Regions from separate parts of the Lactiplantibacillus sp. 30.2.29 genome, predicted to be linked through region 1. Evidence: riboswitches for the same ligand, from Rfam matches in the RefSeq annotation. Region 1 holds a riboswitch; the other holds the start of a gene.

Region 1 (12,426 bases):
TGCAAAACGTGACACCCAAGCTTTCAAGAGTGCGACCACCAAAAATATTTATCAGATAGCGACCCTCGTCACCGGCTTTTTCGCCATCACCATGATGTATTCTGAAATCACCGGGACTAAGTTCACCAATGAGATGAATCACAATACACTTCCTTTACAAATGTCGCGGGTCTCTAAGCAGTAGACTCACTTAAATCACCGTAAAGTACTGATTGTTGATCCCGAAGTCGTCGATGTAAATGATTACTATGCAGGCTACGTCGGCCGCTACTGGTACTTCACTGACAAAGCGGTCGGACAAGAGGACTTTATGATGACGCCGAAAGTCTTCAAACGGACCGTTGAGCAGTATCAGTACGTCGCTATTCCAGAAAGCCATCGCACGTTTACGGTACTGACCAAAAAAGTCTTCCATCAACACGTCGTTACGGGACTGTTTAAAGTCACAAAACACGGGTTGATTCGGATGCATTAAGAAAGGTGGGGTCAACTTGGCTATCATTGGGGGACTCTTCTTCGCCCTGGCGTTAATTGGTTATAGTAGCGCACTCCGGCTAGTCCACGTGAATCCCTATTTAACGTGGATTACCGGTATTCTGATTCAAATGATGTTGTTGTATGGTTTCGCAATGGTCAATCTGTTAAGACCTGGAATTTGGCTTGTGACTAGTTTGGGCGTCGTGTTGCTCATCACCCGCCTGGTACTCGGCTATACCGGGAAAGTTAGCATCCATTATGACGGACTACATCTATTTGACATTTGGATGATTTTCCTAGGAATCGTGATGGCGATCGTACTTGGTCAGAGCCCACTCATTCATTATGATAATTTTTCACACTGGGCGACGATGGTTAAATTCATGACGTATACCGGACATTTACCTGGCGCAACCGATACCATTATTTCCTTCAGTTCCTATCCACCCGCGACCGCCCTATTTCTAACACAGTTCGTGACGTTTGCTGGATTCAGCGCGGGGGCAATGTTGGTCGGACAATTTATCTTGATTTGGGCGGCTAGCTACACTATTTTTGCAACACTCCGGGATCGAACACGCGGTCTCAATTCAATGTTACTCTGTCTGACGATTGCAATTTCGTACGTCTTTAACATCAACATTCGACTCAATAATCTCTTGGTTGATTACGTGCTCGCAATCATCACCGTCGCCGGTATCGTTGGCATCTTCGTTTACCGGTCGCGTCCCAAGATGCTAGCAGCACACGTCGCCCTGTTTTGTGGCGTCCTGCTACTCATCAAAAACTCGGCCGCATTTTTTGTCGCCATTTTAGTCATTGACTATCTCGCCACGCTGATTCACCACCGCGTGCGTGGCCACCGATTCCGACAAACGTTGAAGATCACTGCACGACTATTGGGGACACTACTGGTTGCGGCGCTACCGTTTATTTGGTGGGAAATTCATGTTCACCTGACCTTTACCACTTCGAAACACGAAATCAGTGCGGCAGCCTATCAAAACCAGTTTGCTCGTGAAGGCGTCACCGGTTTAATCAAAATTGGACAAGCAATTTTAAATCAAATATTCAGTTGGCAGTCGTTATCCACTCAAGGCTTCCTGGTGATCAACCTCGGTTTGATTGCGGCCTGGGCCATTATTAAATTTGTGTGCCATCATCCGAATTCGCTGCTAAAACTTTTAGGCCTGCTTGACCTAATTACGCTTATCTATTACGGTAGTTTGCTCGGTATGTACGTCTTATCGATGCCATACGCTGAAGCTATTACACTTGATGGTTTTGAACGGTACATGTCGACCGTCGTAGTGTTGAATTTGTTCATCGCCATGATGGCGCTCGTCCGTGTCATTGACAAAACGTTCTATGAACAGAATCTAGCCGAGCGCAGTCCCCGGACTTTTCGTTCGATTTGGACTAAGAATGGCTACCAACTTGCGACCTTCTTGGTGATGTTTTTTGCAATCATCATGATGTACTCTGAAATCAACGGCACGACGTTTACGAATCACTATAACCGCCGCTCACTGCCGGTCAAGCTCAGTCAAGTGACGCAACCGTGGACCAAACTGAACAACGCCAAAATTTTGATCGTCGACCCGCAACAAGTTGAAGTGACCACTTATTATGCGGGCTATCTGGCAAACTATTATTTCTTCACCAATAATGCCAGTGGTCAGGCGCACTTCAGTAAATCGCCTCAACGATTTCGCAAATCCTTGCGTCAGTATGAGTACGTCGTCATCCCTAAATACGACCGTTCTTTCACACGCGGCGTTAAGCGGGCCTACCATCGACGCATTCGGACCGGCTTCTACCGGGTCACACGCAACCAGCTACGACCAGTGACGCGACATGAAATCCAGCGTTATCGGTAAGTTACCGAAAAACGGTATTGTCAGAAATGCTTCATATCAATAGGCATAAAAAACAACCCGAAGCCAACTGCATCCGTGATGCAAATTAGCTTCGAGCTGTTTTTTGATACACATACACGTGTCTAAACGGTTCACGCTGTTTTGAATTCACAACGCTTCGTTTCACGCCAATTACTCAGTTAGCGCCCGTTGCACATCGATCGTCTCCAATAAACTGACCGCGCAATCGGCCCCCTTGTTACCGCTCTTAAAACCAGCGCGGTCCATCGCCTGTTCAATGGTGTCAGTGGTCAATACGCCAAACATCACCGGCGTGTCGGTAGCCAGGCTGACGGACGCGACACCGGTGGTCACACCGCTACAAACGTAGTCAAAGTGCGCGGTCGCACCGCGAATGACAGCACCTAACGCAATCACACCATCGTAGCGCTTGGTGTTAATCATTTTCTGTACGGTCAGTGGGATTTCAAACGCCCCCGGCACCCAGGCAACATCAATATCATCCGCATTAACCCCGTGTTGTTGCAGGCTTTCTTGTGCGCCAGCCAGCAGTTGCTTGGTCACGAATTCATTGAACCGGGCCACGACGATGCCGACTTTGAGTCCTTGACCTGTGATTTGTCCCTTAAAAGTTGTCATTAGTTAACCTCCGTAAGTTTGAGTTCATGATGGAAACGATCCCGCTTCGTCTTGAGATAGGCATAATCGTGTTGATTGGCTGGAATTTCCAATGGCACGCGTTCGACGACTTTGATGCCTAATGCTTGCAGCTGCTTGACCTTGTCCGGATTGTTCGTGAGTAACCGCACCTTGGTCACGCCGAGTTGCCGTAACATAACAGCGGCAATGTCGTACCGACGCTCATCCGGTTTAAAACCGAGTTTAACGTTGGCATCATAGGTATCCGCACCTTGGTCTTGCAAGGCGTACGCCGCGATTTTATTTGCCAAGCCAATGCCGCGACCTTCTTGCCGTAAGTATAAACAAACCCCACGTTTGGCCTGACTGATTGTTCGCAGGGCTGCGTGTAATTGTGCGCCACAGTCACAGCGTTGTGACCCTAAGACATCACCCGTAAAACACTCGGAATGCAACCGCACTAGTACGGGTTCGTCCCCACTAATATCACCGGTTTGTAGTGCTAACGGTAATTCCGTGTGCCCCGGAACCTTGAAGCCCGTTAACTTAAACGCGCCGTCCTGAGTGGGTAGATCAACTGTCGGTGTTGTGTCAAGCTTGACCGCACCCGTTTGGATGGCGTATTGTAATAAATCTTCAATCGTAATCATTGGCATCTGCAGTCCTTCCGCCAATGATTTCAAATCGCGCCGGCGCGCCATTAAGCCGTTTTTCTTGACCACTTCACAGATGTAGGCAACGGGCGAACCACCGGCCAACTTGGCCAACGTCACCGCAGCTTCCGTATGACCGCGTCGTTCTAGTAAGCCACCGGCCCGTGCAATCAGTGGAAAAATATGGCTGGGATGATAAAAGTCAGTTGGTTGACTATCAGTTGAGGCCAACGCTTGAACCGTCTTGGCACGGTCGGCAGCAGAGATTCCCGTACTCGTCGTTCGATGGTCAGTTGAAACGGTGAAGGCAGTTCCAAATGCGTCACGTTCGCCAGTCATTGGTTTTAAGCCCAAGCGGGTCGCAATTGCTGGCGCTACCGGGACGCACAACAACCCCCGTGCTGAGGTAATCATGCGATTAACGGTCGCGGTAGTGGCTTTGGCGGCCAAACCGACCATGTCGCCCTCTGCTTCCCGTGTCTCATCATCAGCGACAATAATCAAATCACCGCGTTTTAATGCGGCCAAGGCTTGTTCAACTTTTGTCATCGTATCCATGTTAATGGCTCCCTTCTAAAACAACTTGCCGGGCTAAGTATTTGCCCAAAATATCGGTCTCCACATTCACCGTCTCGCCAATCTGTAACGCGCTGAGGGTCGTGACGTCTTGCGAATGCGGAATCAGATCAACTTCAAAGGTCGATGCAGTCACGGCTACAACGGTCAAGCTCACGCCATCAACCGCAATCGAGCCCTTAGGAACGACCAACGCTTGATAATCTGCTGGCAAACTAATCAATACTCGTAACGCGTGTTCATCTGGCACCAGCTCCTGAACCTGACCACAATAGTCGACATGCCCCTGAACAATGTGTCCGTCCAGGCGGCCATTGACCTGCAGTGCCCGTTCCAAATTAACTTGAGCCCCCACGCTCATCTGGCCCAGATTCGTCCGGCGCGTTGTTTCGGGCATGACCGCAACGCTGAATGCATCCGGCTGTAGCGCCGTTACCGTCAAACAAATCCCATTGACCGCCACACTATCTCCAATTTTAAGTGTGGGTGTCACGATCGTCGGCGCAGTAATCGTGAGCGTCATCTCTAATGCGTCACGCTGGCACTGGCTGACGCGACCTTTGGCTTGTACAATTCCTGAAAACATTTACTCGACTCCCTTTCGCACGGCGCGTAGCCGCAAATCTGTTCCCAACCACTTCAATGTCGGTTGCTCAAACGCCAGCTGTTCGGTTGGTACCGCTCCCATTACTGCTGGCAAACCGGCACCGCCAATCATTGTGGGTGCGATATAGCTGACCCATTCATCAATCAAATTCGCTGCAACGAAATCCGCTTGCAGGTGCGCACCACCTTCGACCAATAACGACTGCCATCCGTGTTGAAGGCATAATTCGCTGATTGCCGCCGGTGTCCAATCACCAATTCGTACTTCCACGTTTGGTAACGCCTGTAATGACGCATCACTGGCGCTCGCCTGGCGACACAAAAGCCAAGTCTCACCAGTGGTTTCTTGTAGTATTCGCCGGTCACGCGCCACGGCACTGGTATTCAGTACAATCAGTCGAACTGGCGGATGGGACACCGCGAGTAAGCGGACGGTCAGTTGCGGATCATCGATCGTCAGAGTGCGTTCACCAATCAAAAGTGCTTGAAATTGCGAACGCAACCGTTGACTGTCGGCATAACTGGCCTGATTAGAAATCAACGTCCGCGCGTCCCCAGCGGCATTGGTCTTACCATCCAGACTCATCGCAGTCTTGAGCGTCACCCACGGCCGCTGATGCGTATAAAAATGATTGTAGTGCGGATTCAACGCTCGTACTTCCTTTGCCAGACAACCCGTGACGACCGCCACGTCATGATCCAACAAATACTGACGGCCCTTGCCACCGACAACTGGATGGGGGTCCAACTGACCAATCACCACTTTACGAATTCCAGCTTGAACGATGCGCTCACAGCACGGCGGGGTCTTGCCATAATGCGAACAAGGTTCAAGCGTGACCACCAGTGTCGCATTCTTCGCCTGTTCCGATGTCACTTGCCGTAAAACGTCAACTTCAGCGTGGTCACCACCAAAATAATGATGATAGCCTTGTGCTAAGACTTGGCCATCCTTGACTAGTACCGCACCAACTTGCGGATTTTGATAAGTCGCAACTCCCGCCTTTTTCGCCTGAGTGATGGCGAGTTGCATCCAATCAGTTAACATTGCTTCACCTCCGATAGAATATAAAACACCCGACTATCAAAATTCGATAATCGGGTGTGAGTGTTCGCTAAATAGATTTCACCAGTAGGGTCCAGCTAAATAGACCTTAATAAAGGTCATGAATAGCTACTACTGCCTAGTAAAATCAAGCCATTTTTCTTCTCCCATCCAGACTATACTGTCGGTCCCAGACTTGCACTGGGTCCACCGCGCGCACGCGGGTCACGGACTTCAACATACGTTGTTACCGTCGGTCGGGAATTGCACCCTGCCCCGAAGAAATCGTATTCAGTTTTCACTTTTTATAAAAACACTTTCTGAACAAATTGTCAAATCGTCACTTTAATTTCGACCCACCGACTGCTGTGTTAAACTTTCAATAAATTTATCGATACTTGCTTATAAAGTATAACTATTTTCAGAAATTTTTACGCATTTTTATGTAAAATTGAGACTTTTGAATGTTAGTCTGATGATATTTCTAGTATCGGAGTTGGGTTAAATGGGACAACCAAAAATGCACAATCGCCAAACTAGTCGGTGGCCAGTCGCCATCCTTTCAGGGCTGCTATCCATGATGATTATTGGGGTCGTCTTTGGGTACTACCACATTACGCCCTTTGGCAACCATAATTTGCTGATAAGTGATATGGGTGGTCAATACTTATCGTTTTTCACCGCCTATCGTCATGCAATTCTTGCACATTCTTTTCAAGCCTATTCATTTTCACAGTCAATCGGTGGTAACGCCTTACCAAATATCGCGTATTATTTATTAAGCCCCTTCAACTTATTAATTTTATTTTTTCCAGCGGCCCATTTACCGACCGCTTTGAGTTTGCTCATCATCGTTAAAATCGGTGCGATTGGCATCAGTATGACCTGGTTTTTGCAAACACATTTCAATACACGGCACTGGTCCACGGCCATTTTTGGAACGGCCTTTAGCTGCTGCGGATTCGTCGCACTCAATTATTTCACGGTGATGTGGTTAGATGCCTTGATCTGGCTGCCACTAGTCATTATGGGCCTGGACCGCTTGATTGCGACCGGACACGGCGGACAATTCTTCGGTTGGTTCTGGCTCAGCATCGTCACCAATTATTATTTAGGTTATATGACCGGCCTGTTCGTCGGTTACTACTTCATTTATCAATTGTTTGAAACTAAACCAGCCGGTGAGTGCATCTGGCAGACGATTCGCACTCAGTCGACCTTGATTTGGCATTTTATCTTGACGACCCTGTTGTGTGGCTTGAGTACGATGTTTCTGCTCATTCCGACTGGGCTGGGCATGCTGACAACGGCCAAAACGGCGGTCAAGCCTTCCAGTTACTTGCCGGTTTTGCAAATCGGCTGGAAAACGCTCAGTCAGCTTGGGATTGGCGCCGCTAATTTCACGACTCGCCTGGCCCACGCACCAACGCTGTTCACTAGCACGCTAGTTTTACTGCTCGCAGGGTGCTTCTTCGTCCACCCGCAACTATCGCGAGCACACAAATGGCATGACTTTGGTCTGTTACTGGCCTTATTTTTAAGCATGGCAATTCGGACACTCGATACGATCTGGCACATGTTTCAAACGCCCGCCGGCTTTCCATACCGGAACGCCTTCTTCTTCAGCTTTGCACTCATCATGATGGCTTTTGAGGCCTGGCAAGCCGGTCCCCGTCAGGTCGCGCCTGTCTGGAAATGGGGGTTGCCGATTGGACTGATGGTGGCCCTGATTTTAGGCTGGTGGGGCCAACGCGGCGGACATCATCCACTGGCAACTAGCACCTTACTCTTGAGCTTAGCTGCGGTCATCTTAACTGCCAGCTGTCTATTTTTGACGGCCAAACGTTGGCAGGTACTAGGTCTCACTGGAATCACGGCACTAGAACTGGGCCTCAATAGCAAGTTGATGATGGCCCATAGTCCGTTCGGCAATCAGGCCAAATACGTGGCAGCCTATCGCATTGAAGACCGGCAGATGCGCTCAGTCAGCGACCCGGATGGCCAACTCTACCGCGTTGAAAGTCGCAATACACTCATTAACCAAGCCTATAATGCCAGTAGCCATTACCGTAATTACAACGATCCACTGTTATTCAACTTTCACGACATCAGCTACTACAGTTCGACGTTTGCCAATCAAACTCGCTTGATGTTGAAGTCACTGGGATTATTTTCTAAAAACGCTCGCCGTGTCAGTTCTGAAGGTCTGAATCCCGTGACTGATTTATTACTGGCGATCAAATACGACGTCCAGCTCAACGCTGTTGGCCAAGCAACCATCAACTCGCGTAGTCAAAACGGCTTAGGCTTTGCAGTACCGAACGCCTTCACACAGGTTAAACTGCGGCAAAACAGTGCGCTTATCAATCAAGAGCGTATCTTGCAAAGCCTGCAACCTAGCGCCACAGCCTACTTTGGCCAAGCTGTTCGGCTGGCTGATCACGTCAGTTATGATGCCATGGCACCGACCTTTCCTTACCGCCATACGATTAAGCTCCGCGTGACCCGGACTGGTTATCTGTACTACAACGATACGTTAGGTCAGTCGAAATTCACGACCATGCGCGTTAACGGCCACCTGGTTCCGACAAAGTTCAACGCCAATGGGGATATCGTGTTGCGTTCCTTAGGCTACTTCGACAAGGATAGCCTCGTCACCCTGACTGTCAAACGTACGCGCACTAGCCTTGGCTCCCACGTCCACCTCGCCAGTCTCGATCGGGCCAAGTTTAATTCAATTAAGCATCGACTTCGTGCCAGTCGCTTCGTCCCAACTTATCACGTCGCTGGACTGCACACCATTGTCAGTGGCACCGTCACGGCAACCCACCAACAACGGTGGTGCTACATTGCGATTCCGGCCGATCAAGGTTGGGCGGCGACTGTGAATGGGGCTAAAGTTCGAACGCGCACCGTCATCGGCGGCATGCTGGCGGTTCCAATTCATGCCGGCCACAACCACATCCGTCTGATTTATCATGTTCCTGGGCTAAAATTCGGGGCTTTGATTTCACTGCTTAGCTGGCTTAGCTTTCTGACCTGGACAATTTGGAATCGGCGCCGATTACGTGACATCACTCATTAAAGATGGACGATTGAAACGACCGCACTGCTAATGATGAACCATCGGCAGTGCGGTCGTTTACTGTGTTTATAAAGTTGTCGCATGAACACGCGTTGTGCTGCTATTCTTTAGCACTAAAGATGATTAAATCATGCCATTTTCTAAATTCAAGTGCTGCCAGCTGCGACCCGCTGGAAACAGTGCGGGTTAGCGTAAACCTGCTGTTGTAACGACGTCCTACACCGGCTTCCAGGCATTCTGGGCAATGGCCGGAACATGGTGGACACAGATTTAAGCCGACAGCCCACGTCTTAAATACTGGTCTTTCACTAACCAAGCACAAGACGCTTGCTAAGTGAAATTTCACCATTGGGCCTTGCCCAGAATACCTTCCAGCCGGGATGGTATTCGAAAGGCGGACATGTGCGGACCCAACTTTTTGTAGAATAGGCCGTTGGTTCCGTGATACAGGGCCGTTCAACTGTCAGACTAGTTTTAACAGTGGCCAAGTATCCTGACCCATGATTTAATACTTCGAACACGCGGCTTGACTGAACTTGTCAGAACTTTCGCTAGTCGTCGGAGATAATAAAGTTTTGAATTCTGGGCGCAGGCAATTTTATCGACTAAATCCGAGGCCAGCTGCCATTGAAGTTAGTGGCATTAAGATGAATGACTAATATTCAGCTGAACTTTTCAGCAATTAAATGCCATATGTCATCACCGATACTGATTCAGAGCTTCTTGAAGGGCCAGCCACCTAATATTCAGTGGTCAATTGCACCCAGATAGGTGGCCGTTCATCTGCCATTCGAGCGGCTTCCCGACTGTAGGGGCCGGCTGACAATGCTCAAGGGCGAAATTCTTCTTGTCCGGGTGGTCTTCTCGGGCTAGAAGAAGACTCGTATTTGAAATTGCGCAGTGATTTTCTGCGTGAGTTCAAATCGATGTCCGCCCTGTTCCAGCGTTGTCAGCCGGCCCCGGAAGTCGGACTAGGGCGCGCATCGGCTGACGAACAGGAATCCACCAACTGGCATGATTTAATCATGATTCATGACAGATTAACCAACACAACGCGTACCAAATACTTAGGCCTATCAGACAAGCGTTTTTGTTCATCGGCCAGGCTTGCTATCAACTTAGCTAGTCAGTAACGATAAAACCGCTGCAATTACTCACGTGCAAACTTTTGCTTGTTCGTAGATAAATACTCAATTGACCAACTAGTGGCGGCCCAGGCAATTGCGATAACCACGAGACAGGCCTTACCAGTCGTTAGTGTTGCTGGCTGCTGATAGTGTTGCTTAACGGCATATTGCAAGTACTGTTTAGATTTGGCTGTCACTTGGCCAGTAAGTGGGCTGTAATTAGCCGTTACGACGCCATACCGAACGGCGCGCTTGCCCTGGTTTTTGATCGTCAACTGTAACTGGCCGGCAGCCGTCACCGGGTACGTCAAATTTTTCAATTGATCAGGCGTTCCAGTCCAGCGTTTAATCGTCCGCTTGCCCTTCGCCAAAGTAATGGTCACCGGCTGTTGCGACTTGTCAGGCTGCAATTGAATGGTATTACTCGGGCCACTGGCTTGAAGTGCAGACTTAAGCACTTGATGGGGTCGAATCGCCTGCTTCATTGTGACCACGTAAGTCCCATTGCCTTGACTCCCGCGCAAGACATCGTTGACTCGTGTCGACTGACTGGTTTGCCACAAGCTGATTAGACTGACTGCAGCAAGCGTTGCCGTCAACCACCTTAACCGATGACGCATCGACACTGAAAACTGCCAGTCGGGAATTTCGCGACCGCCCATCAGACTTAGTAGCATCAGGCCCGGCAATAGTGGCAACGCATAGCGTCCTTCGACTTCCCAAAAGCCAACGTGAAAAATCGTCAGCCCCAGAATGGTCAACGCCAGAAACGTCACGGGCCAGTCACGCCGTTGCAACAATGCCACAATGGCTTGCACTAACATCACTAAATAAATCGTCTGAGTCATCAACACCAGCCAAAATTGACATTGCCGCTGATGATTCCAATACCAACGGGGCACGCGAATCCACTGCGTCGTCAGTTTAAAGCTATCAAAGTCACCAGTCGCCCAAAACACCCGCAGCTTTTTTAGCAAATGAACCAATGTCCCAGTCACGCCCATGTGTTGCAGCCGCTGCTGAATCATTTGCTGAGCCTGTTGTTGTTTGGCCTTAGCAGTCGGTTGCTGGTTTACTAGGGCAAAATCATCATGGCGGTATTGGCCGTCACTCTTCGGATTTAAACTCATGGCGATCCAACTCGTGGCTGGTAGCGCTGCATTAGGCTGCCGTTGATAGCCAGCCTGATGTTGGGCCTGTTGCATCACTGCCACCATTAATAGCAACGTCACCGCAAGACTCATCAGCCAACCAAATAATTGTCGACCAGACCACCGCCACTGCCGCCATACAATCCCACCAATCATGACGAGTGCAAACCACAACACAATCAGGTTAGTTTTTATCATCACGCCGGTCGCTACCAGCAGGCCATCAATCAACCAGAGACCCCCGCGCCGCCACCCACCGACCTGTTGACTAAGTGTGAGTATGGCCAAGCTGTCTAGCATTAGTGGTAGCACGAGCACGTCGGTGTAAGCAAACAACCCGTATGCGGCCACTGGCACGCTAACCAACCATAAGCCGACCAAGCCCAGCGCGCCCGGTTGCCAGTATCGCCACCGTTTGAGCAAGTATAAGCCGCTCACAAGTGCTGTATCGGCCCATAAAAAGCGCAAGCCGTTCATGAAGACCCAGGGCGTCTCTGTCAAATGCAGCAGTGGTTTGAGCACCGCCGCTTCTAGTAGCGTCATATTAACGTTATTCGGATAAATCATAAAATAGTGTTGCCACTGATGGCCGCCACTAGCGAGAACAAGTGCCTGCTGACGGACATAGAAGGCATCTGCCCGCGCAACATCCACAAAGTTAACCGCCAGCCAGCCCTGAACGACCACCACTAAACCAATCGCGCCGAGCACCAACCAGTGGTACTGTTTCGCTGACAATTGACGAACGATTTGCCGGCCCGCATTTAGGCATACGAGCAAGCCGAGAACTAACGCCAATTGCACCAGTGGCGAAGCCCAGTCCGGGTTACCGAAGAACCGAATCGGTTGTAACCACGCCAAGCCAATTGCAACGACTAACACCGCAGCCGCGAGCCAGTTGATACCTTTAACGATGAGTTTCATACGTGCACCCGCTGTGAATCGAGCAATGCTGGCTGTTGAGTGACGGTATAATCATCGGTCTCAATAATATACCGCGGACGGTGTTTGACCTCCGCAAAAATTTTGCCCACATATTCACCAACCACACTGATTCCAATTAATTGCATGCCGCCTAAGAACCATAAACTCGTCATCAGTGAAGACCAGCCGCTAATGGCCGTTCCCAGCAACCCTTGAATAACCGCATACACCATCATCAGTAAGCTACCGCCACTGATCAACAC
Region 2 (12,426 bases), on a different contig from region 1:
ATAATCATAACGCAGACGACACCAAAAAAGCCAGTATAACGGTCGCTATACTGACTTTTCCGGTTGCATTTCAATTAATGATCTGCATTATTTAACTGCATCCTTTAAAGCTTTACCTGGCTTAAATGCAGGTACTTTGCTTGCAGGAATTTGGATTTCGTCACCAGTTTGTGGGTTACGGCCCTTACGAGCAGCACGTTCACGTACTTCGAAGTTACCAAATCCGATCAGTTGAACTTTTTCGCCCTTTGCAAGGGTTTCTTGGATTGATGCAAAGACTGCGTCAACTGCAGCAGTTGCGTCTTTCTTCGTTAAGTTAGTTGCCGCAGCAACGTTGTTAACTAATTCAGCTTTGTTTGCCATGTTTGATTCACCTCCCCGTTACAGAGTGAAGGATCACCGCGCTTTTTAACACGGTTGATCCAGATGATCATTTTTGAGTGGTCCAAAAATGAGAGAAACGATAACAAGCATCATTTCTTCATCAAAGATAGCATAGGAATGCCTTAATAGCAAGCTTTTTTAGCGTTTTCAGCGAAAATATCGCAAAAAAGTGATATTTATTTACATCAATCTCAAAATGTGCTAAAATGCCGACCTTATGCGCTTTTGACTACTTACGACGGCGTTCGATCATATGGATTGGCGTTCCGGTAAAATCAAACGCATTTCGAATCTGATTTTCCAAGAAACGTTCATACGAAAAGTGCATCATATCAGGGTCATTGACGAAGACCACGAAGGTTGGTGGTTGAATCGCCACTTGAGTCGCATAGTAGACCCGGAGCCGCTTACCGTTATCACTTGGCGTTGGATTCATCGCAATCGCATCCATGATGACATCATTTAAGACGGATGATTGAATCCGACGCATATGGTTCGTATTGACCTTCTTGATCAGTGCTGGTAGTTGGGCCAAGCGCTGATTCGTCTTGGCGGACACGAAGATGATTGGCGCGTAGCTCAGATAAACGAACTGGTCACGGATGTAAGCTTCAAACTCTTGCATCGTGTGATTGTCTTTTTTGACCGTATCCCACTTGTTGACCATGATCACGATGGCTTTACCCGCTTCATGGGCGTAGCCAGCAACCCGCTTATCTTGCTCACGGATGCCTTCTTCACCATTAATGACGAATAGGGCCACGTCACTATTATCAATCGCCTTCAGCGCCCGCATGACGCTATAACGCTCGGTATTTTCGTAGACCTTACCCTTTTTACGAATTCCGGCCGTATCGACCATCACGAAGCGGTCGCCATCTTCATCCGTGAACGCCGTATCGATGGCATCACGGGTCGTCCCGGCAACATCTGAGACGATTACCCGTTCTTCACCCAACAAGGCGTTCACAATCGAAGACTTACCCACGTTGGGCCGGCCAATCAGACTGAACCGAATCGTGCCAGGTTCATCTTCACCGCTCTTTTCAGGGAAGTTCTTGATGACGGCATCTAACAAGTCACCTAAGCCAAGACCGTGCGCCCCAGAGATTGGGTACGGGTCGCCAAATCCAAGTGAGTAAAAGTCATAGACTTCGCTCCGTAATTCGGGATTATCGACCTTATTGACAGCTAAGACAACCGGTTTGTTAGAGCGATACAGAATCTGGGCCACGTGCTCATCAGCATCCGTGACACCTTCTTTGATGCTGACCAAGTAAATAATGACGTCAGCTTCGTCAATCGCGATTTCCGCTTGTTGTGTGATTTGCTTAATAAACGGAGCATCGTCAATATCGATCCCACCCGTGTCGATCAAACTGAAATCTTGCCCAAGCCATTCACTATTGGCATAAATACGGTCACGAGTAACCCCTGGCGTATCTTCCACGATTGAGATTCGATCACCAGCAATACGGTTAAAAATGGTCGACTTACCCACGTTAGGGCGACCAACAATTGCGACAACTGGTTTTGCCATGGTATTAATTCCTCCTTTGCCCTCGTAGCCGTCGAGGACGGTACGAGTCATTAATTAACTGGAACGTCCCAATTAATCTGTTCCTAAAAAAATATCCTTCAAGGCAAGCTTGAAGGGTATTTTTAACCAATCAATGATTAGTTTTCATCATTGTTGTTTTCAGCGTTCTTCAATTCGTCACCAATCAAATCACCTAAAGTAAATCCAGTTGATTCTTCTGGAGCGTTAGCCGTTGAACGTTCGCTAGCAGTCCGGTTGTCGCGGTTGTTGTTGCGACGACGGTTGTTGTTACGACGTTCTGGTTGGCTTTCGTTATCATCGTCAGCAGTTTGTGGCTTTTCTTCCAAAGCTTTAATTGATAAAGCTAACCGCTTTTCGTCTGGACGAACGTCTAAGACCTTAACTTTGATTTCTTGACCAACTTTAAGCACGTCATTAGGCGTTGCAATGTGTTGGTGTGAAATTTGTGAAATATGAACTAACCCTTCAACACCAGGGAAGACTTCCACAAAGGCACCAAAACTCGTCAAACGCTTAACTTTACCGTCAAGTACGGCACCTTGAGGGGCTTTTTCTTCAATGCCATCCCAAGGTTCTGGTAAAGTGGCTTTGATTGAAAGTGAAACCCGTTCGCGGTCGGCGTCAACAGATAAGATCTTAACCTTAACTTCTTGACCAACCTTCAAGACGTCAGCAGGCTTTTCAACCCGTTCGTATGAAATTTCTGAAACGTGAACTAACCCATCAATGCCACCAAGGTCAACGAAAGCACCGAAGTTCGTCAAACGAGCCACTTTACCTTCGACAACATCGCCAGCTTGTAAGGTCTTCAAAGCTTCTTCACGTTGTGCTTCACGTTGCTTTTCAACAACCGCACGGTGTGATAAGATCAAGCGATTTTCGCTAGGTTCAATTTCAATAATCTTAAGTTCAAGTTCTTGGCCTTTGTAGGCATTTAAATCTTCAACGTAATGATCATCAATCATTGAGGCAGGGATGAAGCCACGAACACCAGCGTCAACGACTAACCCGCCCTTAACAACTTGTGTTACCGGAGCTTTAATCGTATGACCTGCTTCGTATTCTTTTTCAACGTCGTCCCAAACTTTGCGAGCTTCTAACCGACGATGTGACAGTAAGTAACTGCCGTTTTCCTTGTCGCTGCCAATCCGAGAAATGACAACCAAGTCTAAAACATCACCGACTTTAGCGGCTTCGTTGACATCGTCAACCCGTTGTGTTGAGAGTTCCTTCAATGGAACGACCCCTTCAACACCGGTACCTTGGATACCAACAATTACTTGTTTGTCGTCGTCGACTGCTAAGACTTCACCCTTAACAACGTCACCGACGTTTACTTCTTCGACGCTGTTTAAAGCGTCTAAAAGTTCATTTTTCTCTTGGCTATTTTCGTTTTCACTCATGCAAATTTCCTCCTGTCAACAATAACTCTAACCTATATCATAGCTGAAAATGCAATGAAAAGCTAGCTAAAAGCATTAAGTTAATGCAATTAGATTGTTGAACTTTGTTTTTTTGTAATAATTTCAGCAATTGCAGCGACCACTTCGTCAATCGACATCGGGGTCGTATCAACTAATGTGGCATCCACCGCTTGCGTTAATGGTGACACTTTACGCGTTGAATCTTTATGGTCGCGCAATTCGATTTCAGCTTGTAGCTGATCCAAGGGCGTGTCGATTCCCTTTTTGATGTTTTCCGCGTACCGGCGTTTGGCCCGCTCAGCGGCAGAAGCCACCAAGAAGATTTTGACTTCGGCATTCGGTAACACGGTCGTCCCGATATCACGGCCATCCATCACGATGCCACCGGCCGTTGCCATTTCCCGTTGTTGGTCGGTCAAAATGGTCCGAACTTGTGGCAAAGCGGCAATCGTCGACACGTTGTTCGTGACGTCTGGCTGCCGAATCGCTGACGTAATATCTTCCTGGTTGGCAAAGACCAGCTGGTCCGGTTCGCCAGGTTTGAAACTAATCTTGAGCGTCTTCATCGCCGCGATGACCGCAGTCTCGTCGGTCAAATCCACGTCGTGTTGCATGGCCCAATAAGTGACCGCCCGATACATGGCACCAGTATCGACATAAATATAGCCAAACCGCTTCGCAACGAGTTTGGCTACGGTGCTTTTACCAGCTGAAGCTGGACCGTCGATGGCCACTTGTAGTGCTTGCTTAGCCATTAAACTAACTCCTCACAATCTCAAAAAAATCGTGTATTAACGGACACGTAGCCGTTGTCCCGCTGAAAGCGTCGAGTCAGATGACAACCCGTTAAGTTCTAACAGTTTATCCACTGAAATTCCGGCATTCGTCGCGACTCGGTAGACCCCTTGACCAGCCTCTACCGTAACGTACTTAGTGCCTGAAGATGATTCTGAGGAGCTACTACTGCTGCTAGCACTACTTTCGTCAGTACTCGCCGATGATTCGGAGCTGGCGGCTGACTCACTGGCAGCTTTTGAACTGGCCGCCTTCGAACTAGCTAAAGCTAAACTACTGCTTTTAGCAGCGGCTTTTTTAGACGATGCGGCCGCTTTTTTCTTGCTAGCAGCAACTGAAGATTTACTGTCAGCAGCACTGGCCGATGACTTTTTCGAGCTCGAACTAGCAACTTGTTCGGTCTGTTGCGGATTATTAAGCGAATTCTTTTTCACCAAGAAGTATCCAATTGGTGCCAAAGCGAGCAACAGGATCAAAACGACTAATACCGTCGTTAAAGTCGAGTTACTACTGTCTTGTTTTCGTTTTTGAGTTCGCGATAAATTGCCCGAGTCATCCCGATCGTCTTCAAAAGTTTTGTCCCAAGGCTTGTCAGCTTGGGATTTATCATTATCATTTTTTTGACTCATAGGGTGTTCCTCCTCAAAAAACTTTCAACCAATATTGTAACATAACCCAGAATTGATTTCTTTAAGAATTTGGTAAAAACAATTGGGCTAAGCGCTGCTCCCACGTGACAACCGTCGGACTTATACTGGGTTTCACCGCGGTCAGTCCTAGTTCGTCCAGCGGAAGCGGCTCACCTGCTAACTGGCAACAACGGTCAGTATGTGGCGGTTCAGTTTCGTCAAAATAAGCTAACATGACGGCACGGTGACAAGTCGTCGTTTGAACATATCGCATCAAATCGCGTAGCTCGTGTTCCTTGGCCGCCTGACGTGCCGCAAAAATTTCGGCGACCTCGGCCGGCGAAACCGCCTGTTGCCAGTAGGCCTCCAGCACCCGACTGCGATCATCAGTGACCGGTTGGCCAGCCTGATGACGTGCAAAATCTTGTTGGACTTCGTTAGGCGTTGCAGCAGTCAATTCGTTTAAATTCCGAACGAGGTTTTCATCACCAGGTGCATACAGCATCACGGCTAACGCTTGTTGACCATCCCGCCCAGCGCGCCCAATTTCTTGAACATAATCCGCTAAGGTGGTCGGTAAGTGGTAATGAATGACCAACCGAATATCGGCCTTATTGATCCCCATTCCAAAAGCGGATGTCGCACAAATGACATCCAACTGGTCGGCCATAAACTGTTGCTGAATCTTAAAGCGATCCTCTGCCGCTAGCCCCGCATGATAAGCTGCCACGCGCAGTTCGGTCGTTGTCCGCAACCATTCAGCAATCAGATCCGTTTGGCGTTTGGACGTAAAATACACGATTGCTGGCCCCCGACTACTCGTGACGAGGTATTGGAGTGTCGCGCGTTTATCAGCCTCATCATTGACCGCTTCCACGGCCAGATAAATATTAGGTCGATTGACCGAATACAACACTTGTTGCGCATCAGTCGCATTCAGCTGCGTCAAAATATCTTGGCGAACCTGCGGCGTAGCAGTCGCGGTTAACATCAAAGTACGCGGCGTCCCTAACTGTTGGCGAATCGGGCCCAGCCGTCGATAATCCGGGCGAAAATCTGGACCCCAAGTTGAAATGCAGTGGGCTTCATCAATCACTAGTAACGCAATCGTCAATTTCGCCAAGGCTTCTTGAATCACGGTCTGTTGCAACATTTCCGGCGAAATAAAGAGAAACTTTACTTGGTTCAAATTGGCTAACAACTGTTGGCGCGCACTGAAATCCAGCTGTGAGGTTAAGGCGGCCACCTGCTTTTCACCCTGGTAATTTAAGCGGGCGACTTGGTCTTGCATCAGTGAAATCAGGGGCGACACCACCACGACGATGCCTGGCACCACCGTACCGACCAACTGATAAATCAAGGATTTCCCAGTTCCCGTCGGTAAAACAGCCAGGACATCTTGCCCTGCTAGCAAATCCTGAATAACCGCCAATTGTCCCGGGCGAAACTCATCGAAGCCATATTTAGTTTTTAACAGTTGATACAATTCAGCTTCCGACATGGTGACACCTCATAATTTGAAATAACCGAAATTCAAAGAAGTCCAATTCCGGTAACGCAGCCTGCGCATCTTGAAACGACCAACTGGCAATCTCTGGTTGACCTGCAAAGCACCGCGTTAACGTCTCAATGACCTGAGCATCTAGCACCGTCGTAAACGGAAAACTGGGCAACCAAATAGCGACTTCCAACAAGTGTTCACGGACCGTACTCAATTTCAACTTACGAACAGTGGCAATTTTAGTCAAGGCGTGTGTCTGCGTAAACGCTTGATAGGTTTGCTGGGCACTTTTACTGACCGGGCTCGACTGAATGAGCGGCGCTAATAATGGCCACAACGGGTCATCGGGATGGGCTTGTAGCCACCGTACCCACTGACAACTCACATCTGTCCGCATCAAGCCAGTCTCAAGCGGCTGCCGATGCAGCATCATGGCTAACTGGTCATTGGTCCGTCCCGGTGCCTGATACCCCGTCAAACTGTCAACAAACACCGTCGCCAATTCATCGGTCGGGACACTCGTCAAAAAATCGGTCAACGCCGCATGAACGCGGTCACCCAAATCAGTCGTCGACTGTTGTCGCAACCACCGTTTGACCTGCGCCTGAATGCTGGAGTCCGTCGTGGTCGGATAGTAGCGGCGCTCATGATGGACCAACTCGGAAGTCACTTGTAGCGCCAGCTGACTGACTTGCTGAAAACGGCGCACATCGACCGTCTGAAATCGGCTGAATGCTTGTGGCAAGTAGCGATGCTCCTGAATGGCCACCCACCGCGCCTGTCCTGCCGCAGTCAGCTGCCAACTGCCCGCTTCCGGACTAATCAGCAATCCGTTCTCTTCCAGAACCGCAGTCGCCGCCATAAAATCTTCGAGGGGGACCCCGTGCCAGCTATCTAGCAAATCTAAACAGCCCGCGGTCAAACCAGCAAACAACGTCGAGACTGTGCGGCGTCCGCGTAAGACATTGAACATGCCTTTGGCGCGGCGTGGCGTCGTCCCAAATAAGAGCAGCACATAATCCGTAAACACCGTGGCACCTCCTTTCTTAATTAACTGATCGTTGGGTATCTAAATGCAGCGACTTTTATGTAGATTCGAACTGAACTTGCTTTGCTACAACAACACAACAAATTCTTTCAAGCCCAAAGGATTCACTAGATTGTTGATTGCACGCTGTATCAATTACACCTTGTGCTAGTTAATTTGTCCTGAATTATGATTAAATCGTGCGGATTCTAAGTTCAAAGGCTACCAGCTGAGACCCGCTGGAAACAGTGCGAGTTACCGTAATCTTTATGTGGTAGATGCGTCCTTCACCGGCTTCCAGGCATTCTGGGCAATGGCCGGAACGTGGTGGACACAGATTTAAGCCGAAAACCACGTCTTAAATACTGGTCTTTCACTAACCAAGCCAAGAACGCTTGCTAAGTGAAATTTCACCACCGGGCCTTGCCCAGAATACCTTCCAGCCGGGATGGTATTCGAAAGGCAGACATGTGCAAACTCAACCTTTTTTGGATCTGTCGCTGGTTTTGTTACACGTTCATGGTGACATTCAACTGTGAGACTGATTCTAACGATAGCTAAACTGTTTGCCCATGCTTTATGGCTTCGGACAAGCAGCCTTATTAAACTTGTCAGCATTTTCCCTAGTCGTCTGAAATAACCAAGTCTTGAATTCTGAATGAAGGCAATTTGATCGACTAATTTCAAGACTAGTGTCTGGTGAAATTAGTGGGATTGAGAACAATGAACAATATTCCTGTGATTTTCTCAATAATTAAATGCCATAAGTCATGATGATACCAATCAAACCTTTGCATGAAGAACTACCCACCTAATATTTAGTGGTCAATTGCACCAGGATAGGTGGTCGTTCATCTGCCATTCGAACGGTTTCCCGACTGGCCGGACCGCCGGACAATGCTCAGTAGCCAAATTATTCTTAGCTGGAAGTGATTTTCTTCCGGCTTAGAATAAGACTCGTATTTGAAATTGCGCAGTGGTCTTCTGCGTGAGTTCAAATCGATGTCGGCTGCGTTCCAGCAATTGTCAGCCGGCCCCGGAAGTCGGACTAAGGTGCGCACCGGCAGACGAACAGTAAGCCAAACAATTGGCACGATTTAATCATCTTTAAAGCTAAATAACAGCTAGCACAACGCAGGAGCTTTCACAACATAGACTTGAACGCCATACCAACTCAAGTGAAAAAACGCAATGCTTTAAGAATAGCACGCTCAGCGGTCAAAAAAAAGCAGTCACCATGCAATTACGCAATTGATGACTGCTCACGTTTTTCACGCGTTATTTTTTAAACGCGACTTGTCAATTGATTATGCGTTCCCAACCACTTTGCTAAACGGTTGTAGACTAACCAGAAGACGTTGCCGACCAATAAGCCTTTAATCAAGTTGAATGGGACAACGGCCACTAAGACGATCGTATTCAACGACATGCTTAGCTTCATGCCCATCACTTGTAAGTAAAATGGCAGTACGAACGTCAAGTTGGCTAACGATTCAATGACCGTTAGTCCAATCGTCGCGACGCAAATCGCCAGTGGCATCCGCCACTTTGGATTGCCGCGATAATAGCGCAGCACAGCGGCAAAGGCTAAAATCAGAATAGCCGTACCTAAGAAGCTGGCCAACGAACCAATTAAGTTATAAACTGCAAAGCCAACCATGGCTGAATGCAGTAATAACTTGATGATGGTGATGATGAACGCACCGCCGACGCCGAATAGAAATAGACCAATCAAAATCGGAATATCCGAAAAATCAATCTTCATCCATGGCGCAACCGGCAAAATCGGAAACTCCAGTAACATTAAAATATACGCAATGGCACCGAGTAAGGCTATGCCCACTAGTCGGTGTAACGTTGTATGTTGCATAACGCACCCTCCTATGGGTCATCTTCAATGAACCGCATTACCATTTGTTCAACTAAAAAAATCCGCTCCGATCACACTAACTGTCATCCGGGGCGGACTTACTTGCAACGCTTGGCAAATAAGCTCGATCTTCTTTATACCAGACTTTACTGTCGACTTTGGAATTGCACCAAATCACTATGCACACGCATAGGTCGCGGGTTATTACCGCCGGTCGGGAATTACACCCTGCCCTGAAGATGAACCAATATTTATTTTTACAAGTTCATTGTAATGGCTTCCGTTCAAAAATGCAAGCGTTATCGTTCACCTTTTAACTTACTAATTTCAATCGGCTTCAATTTACGATATTCGCCGGGTTGTAAACTTTGTAAATCTAGAACCCCATACCGTTCACGTTTCAGCTTTGTCACTGGATGACCAACTGCCGCCAGCATTTTCTTCACTTGGTGATTATGGCCTTCGTGAATCGTCAACTGGACTAACGCGTTATTTTTCTTGTGATCACTATCTAACAAATTCGACTTAGCCGGCGCAGTCTTGCGACCATCGATTTCGACGCCGAGCCGTAATTGCTTCAAGTCGGCATTAGTCGGGACGCCTTCAACCTTCGCTAAATAAGTCTTTTTGACCTCGTATTTCGGATGGGTCAGCCGATTAGCTAGTGCACCATCATTGGTCATAATGAGTAAGCCGGAAGTGTCATAGTCCAAACGTCCCACCGGATAGATCCGTTCAGGCACGTCCTCAAAGAAGTCCATGACCGTCTTACGGCCCTTTTCATCGTGAACCGTCGTGACGACGCCCCGCGGCTTGTAAAATAAGTAATACACAAGTTTTTCAGCGTTCAACGGCACACCGTCAACTTCGACGTGGTCATGTGGTTCAACCTTAACGCCCAACGTTGTCACGGTCTTGCCGTTGACTTTCACGTGACCAGAAGTAATCAAGACTTCGGACTTCCGTCGCGACGCAATGCCGGCTTCTGCCATCACTTTTTGTAATCGTTCTGCCATTAGTTTTCCTCACGATTTCCTTTTAGTTTATCCTGAAATGCATTCAAAAATAGGTCGGTTTCTGGAGCGGGATGTTCAGCATCACTCAGCGCCGCCAAATCGATGGCAGGTAAATCGTCGAGTGATTTCAAGCCAAAGTAATCCAAAAACAGTTCCGTGGTCCCATATAGAATCGGTCGCCCAGGTTCATTTAACCGCCCCGTCTCAGTCACGAGTTGCCGAAGTACCAATTTTTGAATCGTCGAGCCACTGTGGACGCCTCGAATCTCATCAATTTCGATTCGAGTCAACGGTTGCCGGTACGCGATGATTGCAAGCACTTCTAGCGAGGCCTGTGACAAACTGGTCGTCAGTGGTGCTTCAAAATACCGTTTCAATACTGGGGCAACTGCGGCCTTAGTCGCCAGCCGATACGTGTTCTCCGTCGATAAAATCATCAACGCACTGTCCTCGTCTTGCTCATAGCGAGTCGCAAGTTCCGTTAGCATCGTGGTGATTGCAGGCTTGGCAAACCCCGTTGCGTGTTCGATTTCAGCCACGGTAATGCCTTCATCCCCAGCAACAAATAATAATCCTTCAATCTGTTCAATGTTCGTCATGCTGTTCATCCTGTCGTAAATATAAATGGATCGGGGTCAGCGGTGCCGCTTGCTGGAGCGACACTTGATCCTGCTTGGTTAATTCTAACACAGCCATAAAGGTTGTCACTAACATTTCATCACTTGCACTGACTGTAAACAAGTCTGCAAAATCCATGCCGTGCGGTTGTTGCTGCAGCTGGGTGGTAATTTGTACCATCCGTTCATCGATGTTAACCGTCTCGGCAACGACCGTCTTGGTGAGCGGTCGCACACGACGCCGTTTTGCCACTAATTGACGAAAGGCGGCTTGCAAATCATCTAACGTGATGCCTGCGGTCAACTTGGGCGCACTTAAATCAGCAGGCACTAACATGGCTTCGCGTGTGAAATGTTGATGCCGTTCCTGTTCCTTGGTCCGCAATTCCCCAGCAGCTTCTTGATAGACCTTATAGGCCAACAATTCAGCCACCAACGAATCACGGGGGTCAGTGTCATCTTCTAAATCCTCGTCATCTTCTGGCTCCGGTTGCGGCAGCAGGAAGCGACTTTTAATGGTCATCAAGGTCGCAGCCATCACTAAATAATCACCAGCAATATCGAGTTTCAGCGCTCGCATGGAATGCAGATAATCTAAATATTGTTGGGTGATGGCCGCAATCGGGATATCATAAATATCCATCTTATTTTGCCGAATCAGATGCAATAATAAATCCAGCGGTCCCTCAAATTCCGAAATCTTAATGGTGATTGGTTGTTGTTCGTCTGTCACGATTACGCTCCCACGCACCCACAATTGGTGCCATTTCTAAAGTTCCCATCACGCGCTGATCCGGGTACAATGCGGCCAATTCATCCAACATCTGATATTGATTGGCCGCCGTTCGTTCTTCTGGTGACAAAGAGTCGTGGTGCAATAAAATAAAATCAGTGCCGACTTCAATGCCCATGATGCCGCAGAAGTCACCGTCGCCTTGCCGCCATAATAGTAATTGGTGGTCATCAGTGGACTGGTACCACTGCATTTCCGTCTGCAAGTGGGCGATGTCTTTAAAGTCAGGAATAAACGACAATAAGCCCATCGCGACCTTCTCGTAATCCTTACGGTATTTTACCAGCACGGTTCCTTCCTCCTTTATTCGTCTGACTGACGCACGGGACACTAGGCCCGCGGATGATACTTATTATAAACTTCAACCAGACGTTTTTTCGTAATATGCGTATAAATTTGAGTCGTCGAAATATCGGCATGCCCGAGTAATTCCTGTACGACTCGTAAATCGGCCCCATTCTCCAAAATGTGAGTCGCAAACGAATGCCGCAATGTATGTGGCGTCACGTTTTTCTCAATACCCGCCGCTTTGACTTCGGCTTTTAAATTCTTCCAGACCCCCTGCCGGCTCAATTTACCGCCGTGATTGTTAATAAACAAATATGAGTTACGACGTTTCGGTGAGGCCAGCTTCGGTCGAGCAGTCTTCAAATACCGGTCGATAAAGTCGATGGCAACGTCACCAATCGGAATGATTCGTTCCTTGTCACCCTTACCAATCGTTTGGATCAAGCCCAAATCTAGGTGCAAGTCGTCCATCGTCAAACTGATCGTCTCGCTCACCCGTAAGCCGGTCGCATACATGACTT

The links. Region 1 has a riboswitch for FMN ahead of ribD (bifunctional diaminohydroxyphosphoribosylaminopyrimidine deaminase/5-amino-6-(5-phosphoribosylamino)uracil reductase RibD). Riboswitches for the same ligand answer to the same signal wherever they lie in the genome.
Region 2: it holds a riboswitch for FMN, as region 1 does, so the genes downstream of both, KGF65_RS00640 (ECF transporter S component) here and ribD (bifunctional diaminohydroxyphosphoribosylaminopyrimidine deaminase/5-amino-6-(5-phosphoribosylamino)uracil reductase RibD) in region 1, are expected to answer to the same signal.

What each region holds. Positions count from the first base shown of each region.
Region 1 is NZ_JAGYGU010000010.1:5,952-18,377, forward strand. Features, by position in the region: gene KGF65_RS06915 (ABC transporter permease) at 1-184, shown strand, start outside; gene KGF65_RS17405 (hypothetical protein) at 311-475, shown strand; gene KGF65_RS06920 (ABC transporter permease) at 492-2,357, shown strand; gene ribH (6,7-dimethyl-8-ribityllumazine synthase) at 2,529-2,996, opposite strand; gene ribA (GTP cyclohydrolase II) at 2,996-4,207, opposite strand; gene KGF65_RS06935 (riboflavin synthase) at 4,209-4,811, opposite strand; gene ribD (bifunctional diaminohydroxyphosphoribosylaminopyrimidine deaminase/5-amino-6-(5-phosphoribosylamino)uracil reductase RibD) at 4,812-5,879, opposite strand; FMN riboswitch at 6,032-6,164, opposite strand; gene KGF65_RS06945 (YfhO family protein) at 6,382-8,961, shown strand; gene KGF65_RS06950 (hypothetical protein) at 10,112-12,163, opposite strand; gene KGF65_RS06955 (glycosyltransferase family 2 protein) at 12,160-12,426, opposite strand, start outside.
Region 2 is NZ_JAGYGU010000001.1:146,186-158,611, reverse strand. Features, by position in the region: gene KGF65_RS00675 (HU family DNA-binding protein) at 88-363, opposite strand; gene der (ribosome biogenesis GTPase Der) at 614-1,924, opposite strand; gene rpsA (30S ribosomal protein S1) at 2,062-3,348, opposite strand; gene cmk ((d)CMP kinase) at 3,438-4,124, opposite strand; gene KGF65_RS00655 (LysM domain-containing protein) at 4,161-4,793, opposite strand; gene KGF65_RS00650 (ATP-dependent DNA helicase RecQ) at 4,855-6,294, opposite strand; gene KGF65_RS00645 (helix-turn-helix domain-containing protein) at 6,281-7,324, opposite strand; gene KGF65_RS00640 (ECF transporter S component) at 8,607-9,191, opposite strand; FMN riboswitch at 9,315-9,436, opposite strand; gene KGF65_RS00635 (pseudouridine synthase) at 9,491-10,207, opposite strand; gene scpB (SMC-Scp complex subunit ScpB) at 10,207-10,806, opposite strand; gene KGF65_RS00625 (ScpA family protein) at 10,793-11,560, opposite strand; gene KGF65_RS00620 (hypothetical protein) at 11,526-11,906, opposite strand; gene xerD (site-specific tyrosine recombinase XerD) at 11,948-12,426, opposite strand, start outside.